3 regions of the Cellulomonas sp. P5_E12 genome follow, and region 3 is predicted to be linked to each of the others. Evidence: riboswitches for the same ligand, from Rfam matches in the RefSeq annotation. Region 3 holds a riboswitch; each other region holds the start of a gene.
What was found. Region 3 has a riboswitch for S-adenosylmethionine ahead of ACXJKA_RS02300 (rhodanese-like domain-containing protein). Riboswitches for the same ligand answer to the same signal wherever they lie in the genome.
Positions count from the first base shown of each region.

Region 1: linked by a shared signal. The riboswitch ahead of ACXJKA_RS10375 (LLM class flavin-dependent oxidoreductase) and the one ahead of ACXJKA_RS02300 (rhodanese-like domain-containing protein) in region 3 are both predicted to bind S-adenosylmethionine.
Region 2: linked by a shared signal. The riboswitch ahead of ACXJKA_RS10335 (NADPH-dependent FMN reductase) and the one ahead of ACXJKA_RS02300 (rhodanese-like domain-containing protein) in region 3 are both predicted to bind S-adenosylmethionine.

Region 1 covers NZ_JBFUMP010000010.1:55,236-58,478, reverse strand. The annotation lists gene ACXJKA_RS10385 (phosphatase PAP2 family protein) at 1-12, opposite strand, end outside; gene ACXJKA_RS10380 (L,D-transpeptidase) at 58-933, opposite strand; SAM riboswitch class IV at 1,094-1,211, shown strand; gene ACXJKA_RS10375 (LLM class flavin-dependent oxidoreductase) at 1,430-2,536, shown strand; gene ACXJKA_RS10370 (GNAT family N-acetyltransferase) at 2,538-3,152, shown strand; gene ACXJKA_RS10365 (amino acid ABC transporter permease) at 3,155-3,243, shown strand, end outside.
Region 2 covers NZ_JBFUMP010000010.1:47,558-50,800, reverse strand. The annotation lists gene ACXJKA_RS10345 (LLM class flavin-dependent oxidoreductase) at 1-797, shown strand, start outside; gene ACXJKA_RS10340 (flavin reductase family protein) at 966-1,511, opposite strand; gene ACXJKA_RS10335 (NADPH-dependent FMN reductase) at 1,508-2,047, opposite strand; SAM riboswitch class IV at 2,064-2,172, opposite strand; gene ACXJKA_RS10330 (YciI family protein) at 2,356-2,742, shown strand; gene ACXJKA_RS10325 (RNA polymerase sigma factor) at 2,732-3,243, shown strand, end outside.
Region 3 covers NZ_JBFUMP010000002.1:191,606-194,848, forward strand. The annotation lists gene ACXJKA_RS02295 (O-succinylhomoserine sulfhydrylase) at 1-1,160, opposite strand, end outside; gene ACXJKA_RS02300 (rhodanese-like domain-containing protein) at 1,220-1,633, opposite strand; SAM riboswitch class I at 1,644-1,744, opposite strand; SAM riboswitch class IV at 1,863-1,977, shown strand; gene ACXJKA_RS02305 (aminotransferase class V-fold PLP-dependent enzyme) at 2,023-3,243, shown strand, end outside.

The sequences.
Region 1 (3,243 bases), on a different contig from region 3:
CAGGGGACGCATGCCGGAACGGTAAGTGCGTCGGCGTCGCCGCGCGCGGCGAGCCGCTCAGCCGACGATGGTGACGACCGTCCCGGCGGGTGCCTGCCACAGCAGGTCGAGCACGTCGTCCGCCACCCGGACACAGCCGTTGGAGACTGCCCCCGTGCCGCGCAGCGTGGTCGTGTGGATCGCGGTCGCCGAGGTGCCCGTCACCTTGTCGTAGTCGTCCATCGTCTCGCTCTGCGTCGAGAGCAGCAGGACGCGCGGCGTGGTGGTGCCGGGCTCCAGCCATCGGGTGCCGACGAGGAACCCGGGCACGTGCGGGGTCGGCTTGTCCGGGCTGCCGGTCGCCTTGACGGGGAAGACGCGCGCGGCCGCGCCGTCGTCGACCGTGATCGTCTGCGCGGCGGTGTCGACCTGGACGGTCCAGCTGGTGCCGGCCGCCTCGGTGTCGGCGGCGTCGATCCACGCGCTGCGGTCGTTGACCTGGGTGGTGTCCTGGCTGGGAAGCGCGCCGCGGGTGGCGAGCATGACGCGCAGCCACCGGCCGCGCTGGTCGATCACCGGCAGCGTGGTGCGGACCTGGAGCGTCAGCGCGGGCACGACGCCGACGGCGGCGCCCGCGGGTGCCACGCGTGCGGCGGTGTCGCGCACGACGACGACGGTCTGCCAGCGGCCCAGCGCCGGGTCGTCGTTGGCGCGCTGCGTGAGCCCGTCCGTGCCGGGCAGGCCGGCGACGACGTGCAGGGGGTCGGTGACCGGCAGCGCGGCGAGGTCGGCCGGCGGCGGCGTTGGGACCGCAGGAGCGACGGCCTTGGCCACGGCGACCGGGGCGGCGACCACCACGGGTGCCGGTGGCGCCACGTCTGTCTGGCCCGAGCACGCCCCGGTCAGCACGAGAACCGCGGTCGCGACGAGGGCGCCGACCTTCGTGCGTGCCACGCCCCACCTCCGCCCGAGGACAGCCGACGACGTCCCGAGAAGTCATCGTGCGCCTGCCACGCACGATCCGGCAAAGCGACCGACTGTCGGACATTCCATCTCACGATGTGGTCGGGTGTTTGACGCCCTCGCGGTCCCTGTCTAAATTCCCTACCAATAAGGTCAAGATTTCCAGTGCGAAGCCCCGGCTAGCTGGATGGCAACCCTCCGCATGGTGGGGTGCCCCGGGTGAGGACCTGGTCACGGCGGGATCTGTCCGCCGTCGACAACATGCGAGCCCCGGCAACCGCCGGGACGAAGGGACGGACCATGGACGCGACCGGGGCCACCACCCGTTCGATGCTGACGCGTTCCTGTCCGGCCCTCTGTCGCCGCTGACGCGCTGACCCACCCTCCGCACGCCCCGCGACCGGGGCGTGCGACGCGTACCCCCGAAGCGCCGCTGCGCTCGGCGAGGAGCGCGCGCCCTCTTCCCGCCTGGACGAACGGAACACCCGTGCCTGCCTCGCCCCGCCACGCCCACCTCGGCATCGATCTCAGCGACACCGGCGCTCACGCCGCCGCCTGGCGCGACCACGGTTCCCAGGGCCAGCGGCTGTTCGACGCCGCCCGCCTGCTCGAGCTGGTCGCCGTCGCGCAGCGCGGCGCCCTCGACTTCGTGGTCTTCGACGACGGCTTCGCGCTGCACCCGAGCCGGAACACCGCCCTGCAGGGCCGGCTCGACGCCGCCCTCGTCGCCGCCCGGCTGGCCCCGCGCACCTCGGGGATCGGGCTCGTCTCGACCGTCGGCACCACGCACACCGCGCCGGCGCACGTCGCCAAGGCCATCGCGACCATCGACCACGCGAGCCACGGCCGCGCCGGCTGGCAGGTCGGCTGGGACACCCGGATCGACGACGTGCCGACGGCCGGCCCGCGCTCGACGTCGGTCGAGCAGGCGGCCGTGGCGAGCGCGGCGGAGGCCGTCGGGGTCGTCGAGCGCCACTGGGACCGGTGGGACGACAGCGCGCCGGTCCGTCCCCGGTTCGTTGCGCACGACGGCGTGCACTTCGCGTCGAAGCCGTCGACCGCCGCCGGACGCCCCCCGCAGGGCCGGCCGCCGGTCGTCGTGCGCGCCGACTCCGCCGCCGCCCTCGACCTCGCGGGACGCCACGCCGACGTCGTGCGCGTCCGGGCGACGGGTCCGGACGACGCCGCGCGAGCCCGGCTCCGCGTGCTGGCCGCGGTCGCGGCGGCGGGTCGCGACCCCCGCGACGTGCGAGTCCTGGTCGACGTGCACCTCGTCGCCGGACCGGACCGGGCGAGCGCTGTGGCCCGGCACGAGATGCTTGCCGAGCTCGAGGGCGTCGACACCGGCACCCTGTCGTTCGTCGGCACCACAGCCGGCTTCGCCGAGCTCGTCTCCACCTGGGTGGACGACGAGATCGCCGACGGGTTCGTCGTGCGGCCCGCGTCGGTGCACACGGACCTGCCCGCCCTCGTCGACGGCATCGTCCCGCTGCTCCGCGCCGCCGACCGGTTCCGCGCCGGCTACCCCGGCAGCTCGCTGCGCGACACGCTGGGCCTCCCGATCGCCGCCGCCCGCTACGCCGCGACGGCCTGACATGACGACGACCACGACCAGCGCGCAGCTCACCGTCGCCTCGTTCGGCCTGCTCGACGAGGCCGTGCGCCCGATGCTCGACGAGCTCGCGCACGAGTACTCGTCGCGGTACGGCGACCGGTTCGGCGTCGACGCGCTGCGCGAGGAGCTCGAGCGCTACCCGGCCCACCAGTTCGCGGCGCCGGACGGCGCGCTGATCCTGCTGCTCGAGGACGACGTGGCGGTCGCCGGCGGTGCCTTCCGCCTGCGCGCCGAACCCGAGCTGGGGGACGCCGCGCGGCTGACCCGGCCCGGGACGCGGGACTTCGACGGGCTGCCGACCGTCCGGACCGCCGAGTACAAGCGGATCTGGACCCACTCGGCGCACCGCCGGCGCGGTCTGTCCCGCCGGGTGCTCGCGGAGCTCGAGACCCGCGCCGTCGAGGCCGGCTACGAGCGGCTGTACCTGACCACCGGCCCACGCCAGCCGGAGGCCGCGGCGCTCTACCTGGCCACCGGGTTCACCCCCCTCTTCGACACCGCCGCGGACCCCGAGGACATCGGGCCGCTCGCGTTCGAGAAGTGGCTCTGTACGGACCCGCCCCCGTCCCGTCCGTCCCTCACCGCCTCGGAGTGACCGTGTCCACCGTCTATGTGCACCAGGACGAGTCCCTCGTCCTGTCCCCGCCGCCCGCCCGCCCACCCGCCGACGAGCCCCGAGTCTTCGG
Region 2 (3,243 bases), on a different contig from region 3:
CGACGGCGACCGAGGACCGCGTGGTCGACGGGCTGCTGGTGCCCGCCGCGCCGCCCCTCAACTACGCCGACCCCGACCCTGAGCTGCGCGCGCGGTTCGTCGCCCACCTGGAGTTCCTCGGCGCCGGCCGGACGCCGGCGCCGTTCCGGGACGAGCTGTCCACGGTCCTCGCGCTGCAGGCGGGGACCGCCCGAGCCGGCGACCGCGTGGTCACCGACCCCGCCGTCGAAGGTTCCGACCTCGCCCTGTGGGTGCTCGCGTCGAGCGCGGGGGAGAGCGCGCGCGTGGCCGGCGAGCTGGGCCTGCCGCTGGCCGCGAACTACCACGTGAGCCCGGCGACGGTGCTGGACACCGTCGAGGCGTACCGCGCGGCCTTCGTGCCCGGCGTGCTGGACGAGCCGTACGTCGTCGTCTCGGCCGACGTGCTCGTCGCGGAGACCTCGGAGCGCGCGGCCGAGCTGGGGGACCCGTTCGCGGAGTGGGTGCTCTCGATCCGCAGCGGCGCGGGCGCGATCCCGTACCCGCGGCCCGGCACGACGACGCCGTGGGAGCTGCGCGGCGAGGCGGAGCGCGCGCTGCTGCGCGACCGGATCGACACGCGGATCGTCGGCGACGCGGAGTCGGTGGCGCGCGGCCTCGACGCCCTTGTGCGCGCGACGGGTGCCGACGAGCTGCTGATCACGACGATCACGCACGACCCTGCGGACACGGCCCGCTCGTACGAGCTGCTCGCCCGCGCCTGGGGCCTCGCCGACGACGAGCTCGTGGGCGCCGGCGTGGCCGCGTCCTCCCGCTAGCCCCCACCAAACGTCCGCACTCGATGGGGCCCTGACCCCCGCGAGTGCGGACGTTGTTGCGCCACCCACCAGGACGTCCGCACTCACGCGGGTTCTGGTCCGCACGAGTGCGGACGTAGACGCGAAGAAGGCCCCCGGCATCGAGACGCCGGGGACCTTCTGCGACGGTCAGACGGCCGTGTGGTCGCCGATCCGGTGGTACGTGCGGTCGTGGTAGACGAGCGGGAGGGCGTCGTCGGCGACGGAGTGCGCGAGGGCGCGGACCGAGACCAGGTACGAGCCGCCCACGGGCACCCGCTGCACGACCCGACCCCGCAGCCAGGACACGGCCTCGTCGATCACCGGCTCACCGGTCTCCAGCGCCGACCAGCCGCCGGCCGCGAACCGGTCGATGCCGCTGGTCGCGAACCGCGCGGACACGTCGTCCTGGGCCGACGACAGGAAGCTGATCGCCAGCGTGCGCGCGCGGGACAGGGCGGGCCACGACGACGAGGTCGACGCCAGCGAGAACGCGAGCAGGGGCGGCTCGGCCGACACGGAGATGACCGAGGTCGCCGTGAACCCGACGGGCCGGCCGTCGTCGTCGAGCAGCGTCACCACCGCCACCCCCGCGGGGTGCCGACGGAACACCTCCTTGTAGGCCTGCGGGCTCAGCTGCGGCTCGTCCTGCTCCACGAGGTCGGCGTCCAGCTTGCGCAGGATCTCGGCGGTCATGCGGACAGGGCCGCGACGTCGAGGGCGGCGCGCAGGGGGCCGTACGCGCGCTCGAGCCAGCGGTCGACGACCGGGTCGAGGTCGGCGAGGTCGGCCTCCGTGACGGCGAGCGTCCGGGTGGGGACGGTCGCGCCGAGCTCCACGAGCAGGGGGCGCAGGTGCACCTCGCCGGCGAGCAGGTGCGCCGGGCCGCCGGAGACGACGAGCGGGACGGCGACGACCCCGGCGAGTCCGTCGGGGCCGTAGAGGTCGAGGAACGACTTCAGCAGCCCCGTGTACGTGGCCTTGTAGATCGGCGTCGCGACGACCAGCAGCCGGGCGCCCGACACGGTGGCGAGGGCGGGGTCGAGGAGCGAGCGGTCGGCCGTGAAGAGCTGGTGGCCGATCGTCGCCAGGTCGACCGTGGTGACGTCCGCGCCGTCGGCGAGCCGGTCCGCCACCTGAACGGCAGCGGCGAGGGTGCGCGACCCTGGCCTGGGGTTGCCGACGAGAGCGACGACGTCCTCGTTGCCTGCGGTGCCTTGCTGGTGGACCACGGTGGAGCTCCTTCTCGCTGCACGCTTGCCGCACCGGTCGGTACGGCCGGGTCATCTCCCGGAGCACCCCGTCGTGGAGGGGTTGCTGACCAGCGAGCCGGGGCTTCGCGCTGGTGCTCGTGACCTGGGCGGAGTTGTAGCAAGGGGCGGCCGCCCGGCAAGGGCTTCGGCGGAGAATCCCGAATGACGGACATCGCGCGGGGCGCCCGGAGCGGCAAGGATGCGTGTCGAGGACCTGCGTCCGGCTCCGACCACTGGGTGGGAGGCCCGACGGGGGCCACGACGAACGGGAGTGCATCGTGAAGTACATGCTGCTGATGAACTACTTCATCGAGGGCGTCCCGCCCATCGACACCTGGGCGCCGCAGGACGTGCGGCGCCACATCCAGTTCCAGCACGACCTGGGCGCCGAGCTGGTGGCGAGCGGCGAGTTCGTCGACGGCCGGGGGCTCGCCTGGCCCGACTCCGCGAAGTTCGTCCGGAGCGACGGGGTGTCCGCGCCGGTGATCGTCGACGGGCCGTTCGCCGAGTCGAAGGAGTTCCTCGCGGGCTACTGGACGGTGGACGTCGAGGACGAGGCGCGGGCCATCGCGATCGCCGCGAGGGCGTCGGCCGCACCCGGGCCGGACGGCGTCCCGATCCAGCAGGTGTTCGAGGTCCGCGCGCTGATGGAGGCACCCTCCCCTGCCGAGTGACCGAGCCATCGAGGACCTGCTGCGCGAGCTCGCGCCGCAGGTCCTTGGCGTGCTGGTCCGGCGGTCGGGGGACCTGGCCGACGCGGAGGACGCCCTGCAGGAGGCAATGCTCGCCGCCACGACGCAGTGGCCGGACACGGGCGTGCCCGACAACCCGCACGCGTGGCTCGTCGTCGTCGGGCACCACAAGCTGGTCGACCGCTACCGCAGCGAGGACGCGCGCCGGCGCCGCGAGGAGCTGGTCGCGACGATGGACCAGGGCGTATCCGCGTTCCAGGCCGACGACTCCCTGCTCCTGCTCTTCGGCTGCTGCCACCCCGCGCTCAGCCCGGCGTCGGCGATCGCCCTGACGCTGCGGTCGGTGGGCGGGCTGACGACGGCCGAGATCGCGCGGGCGTTCGTCGTGCCGGAGACGACGATGGCGCAGCGCCTGAGCCGGGCGCGCCGCACGCTGCGGGAGCTGGACGGGCCGTTCCGGATGCCGTCCGCGGCCGAGTACGC
Region 3 (3,243 bases):
TCGATCAGGTCCGCCGGGTCCTCGAGGCCCACCGAGAGCCGGACCGTCGTCTCCGCGATGCCGACGGCCGCACGACCCTCGGGACCCAGCTTGCGGTGCGTCGTCGTCGCGGGGTGCGTGACCATCGACTTGGCGTCGCCGAGGTTGTTCGAGATGTCGACGATCCGCAGCGCGTCGAGCACGCCGAACGTGACCTTCTTCGCGACGTCGGGCTGCGCACCCTCGGGCACCGCGAGGTTGAACGTCACGACGGTGCCCCCGCCGGACTGCTGCGCGAGCGCGAGCTCGTGCTGCGGGTGCGACGGCAGGTACGGGTAGCGGACCAGCGAGACGCCGGGCTGCTGCTCGAGCCACGTCGCCACCTGCAGGGCCGACGCGGTCTGGTGCCGCACGCGCAGCGACAGCGTCTCGAGGCCCTTGAGCAGCACCCACGCGTTGAACGCCGACAGCGACGGCCCGGTGTTCCGGATGAGCGTCTGCACGGGACCGTGCACGTACTCGTCGGTGCCCAGGATCGCGCCGCCGAGCACGCGCCCCTGCCCGTCGATGTGCTTGGTCGCGGAGTACACGATGACATCCGCCCCGAGCTCGAGCGGGCGGGAGAGCACGGGCGTGGCGAAGACGTTGTCGACGATCACGGTCGCGCCCGCGGCGTGCGCGAGCCGGCTGACCGCCGCGATGTCGACCAGGTCCTGCATCGGGTTGGACGGCGTCTCGAAGAACACCACGTCCGCCGGCGTCGACAGCGCCTCCTCCCACTGCGACAGGTCGTGGCCGTCGACGTAGTCGGTGCGCACGCCCCACTTGGCCAGGATCTCCTCGAAGATCACGACCGTGGACCCGAAGAGCGCCCGCGCAGACACGATGCGCGACCCCGACTGCACGATCGCGGCGATGGACGTGAAGACGGCGGACATGCCGGACGCGGTGGCGTACGCGGCCTCCGCACCCTCGAGCAGGCGCAGCCGCTCCTCGAACGTGGACACCGTGGGGTTGCCGTAGCGCGAGTAGAGGAACCGGTCGGCCTCGCCGGCGAAGGCGGCCTCGGCCTCGGCGGCCGCGTCGTAGACGTAGCCCTGCGTGAGGAACAGCGCCTCGGAGGTCTCCTGGAACTGCGAGCGCACCAGCCCGCCGCGCACGGCGAGGGTGTCGGGCCGCAGGTCGGTGCGCGGGGTGCGGCGGTCGTCCCAGTCGCCGGGGCCGGGGACGCGGCGGGGGCTCACGCCTGCCGCCAGGGCAGACCGGCGGCACGCCAGCCGGAGTGGCCGCGGTGGCCGTCCGCGCCGACGTCGCCCTCGAATCCCTCGAGCACGTTGTAGGCCGGACCGAGCCCCGCCGACGTCGCGGCCTGCGCGGCGGCGACCGAGCGCACGCCCGAGCGGCACAGGAAGACGACCGGCCGGCCGGCCGTGACGCCGGCGTCGGCCAGCTGCTTGAGGAACTGCGGGTTGGGCCGTCCCGACGGGTACGACACCCACTCGACGAGCGCCGAGCGGCCGTCGATCTGGGCGGGGTCGGCGATGCCGACGTAGCGCCACTCGGCGTCGGTCCGCACGTCGACGAGCACAGCGGTCTCGTCGGTCGTGAGGAGGTCCCAGGCCTGCTGGGGGGTCAGGTCGCCGGCGTAGCTCATGCAGATCCTCGTCTCATCGGTCCTGGCGGTAGCACCCTCGGCCGGGCACAAGGTGCCCGCGGGTTGCTGCGGCGTCGTCGAGCCAGATCTCTCGGCCGCTCTGGATGGTGCCGGTGATGCTACGCGCGGCGGCACCGTCGCTCCAAGTAGTGGACAAGGTGTCCCGGCAGGCGAGACGAACCGCGCGGTGCGTTGACAGGCGCCTTGGGCTGCCGCGACCCTCGTTGCAGGTCATGAGCGCCAGCGTCAAGCCCCGGCTCGCTGGCCGGCAACCCTCCTCCGCGGTGGGGTGCCCCGGGTGACGACCTGGCCGCGTCCCGTCCGGGACCCGGCAAGCGCGGGGTTCCACCTGTCGTAGGTGTCCCCCCGGAACGTGTCGGAGGACTTCCATGACCATCATCGCCGAGCGCGCCTCGTGTGCCTCCGTCGACGAGGTGAGCGCGCTGCTCCCGGTCGTCGGCGGCACCACCACCGTCCCGCTGGTCGACGGCACCCAGCGCGTCTACGCCAACCTCGACTACGCCGCCAGCGCCCCCGCGCTCGAGGCCGTCGCGACGCGTGTGACCGAGGTGCTGCCGCTGTACGCGTCCGTGCACCGCGGTGCCGGGTACCTGTCGCAGGTGTCCACCGCGCTGTACGAGTCCGCGCGGGAGACCATCGCGCGGTTCGTCGACGCGCGTCCCGACGACGTCGCGATCATCACCCGCAACACCACGGACTCGCTCAACCTCCTGGCCGGCGTCGTGCCGGACGGCGGTCGCGTGCTCGTGCTGGACGTCGAGCACCACGCCAACCTGCTGCCCTGGGTGCAGTCGACGGAGCGCCACGGCAACCGGACGACGATCCTGCCCATCAAGGACACCGTGGCCGCGACGCTCGACGCCCTGCGCGCCGAGCTCGCCCGCCAGCCGTACGCGCTGGTCACGATCACGGGCGCGTCCAACGTGACGGGGGAGGCGCTGCCGATCGACGAGGTCGTCGCGCTCGCCCACGCCGAGGGCGCCCGCGTGGCCGTCGACGGCGCCCAGCTGGTGCCGCACCGCGGCTTCTCGCTGGCGGCGACCGACGCCGACTACGTGGCGTTCTCGGGCCACAAGACGTACGCACCGTTCGGCGCGGGGGCCCTGGTCGGCCGCCGCGACTGGCTGGACACGGGCACTCCGTACCTCGCAGGGGGAGGTGCGGTGCGCGACGTGCGGACCGATCGGACCGTCTGGCAGCCGGCGCCCGCACGGCACGAGGCGGGTTCGCCCAACGTGCTCGGGGCGATCGCCCTGGCCGAGGCGTGCGACCAGCTGGCGGCCCTCCCCGCCGGCGCCCTCGCCGCTCACGAGGAGGCCCTCCGGGCGCGCCTCGTCGAAGGACTGTCGCGCATCGACGGCGTCGAGATCGCGCGCATCTGGCCCGACTCCGCGGCCCCCGTCGGCGTCCTCACGTTCACCGTGCCGGACCACGACCCGGGCCTGGTCGCGGCCTACCTCGCCGCCGAGCACGGCATCGGCGTGCGCGACGGCCGGTTCTGCGCCCACCCCCTCCTCGCGCACCTCGGTGCGTCGGGCGGCGCCATCCGGGCGTCCGTGGGCGTCGGCACGACGAGCGAGGCGGTCGAT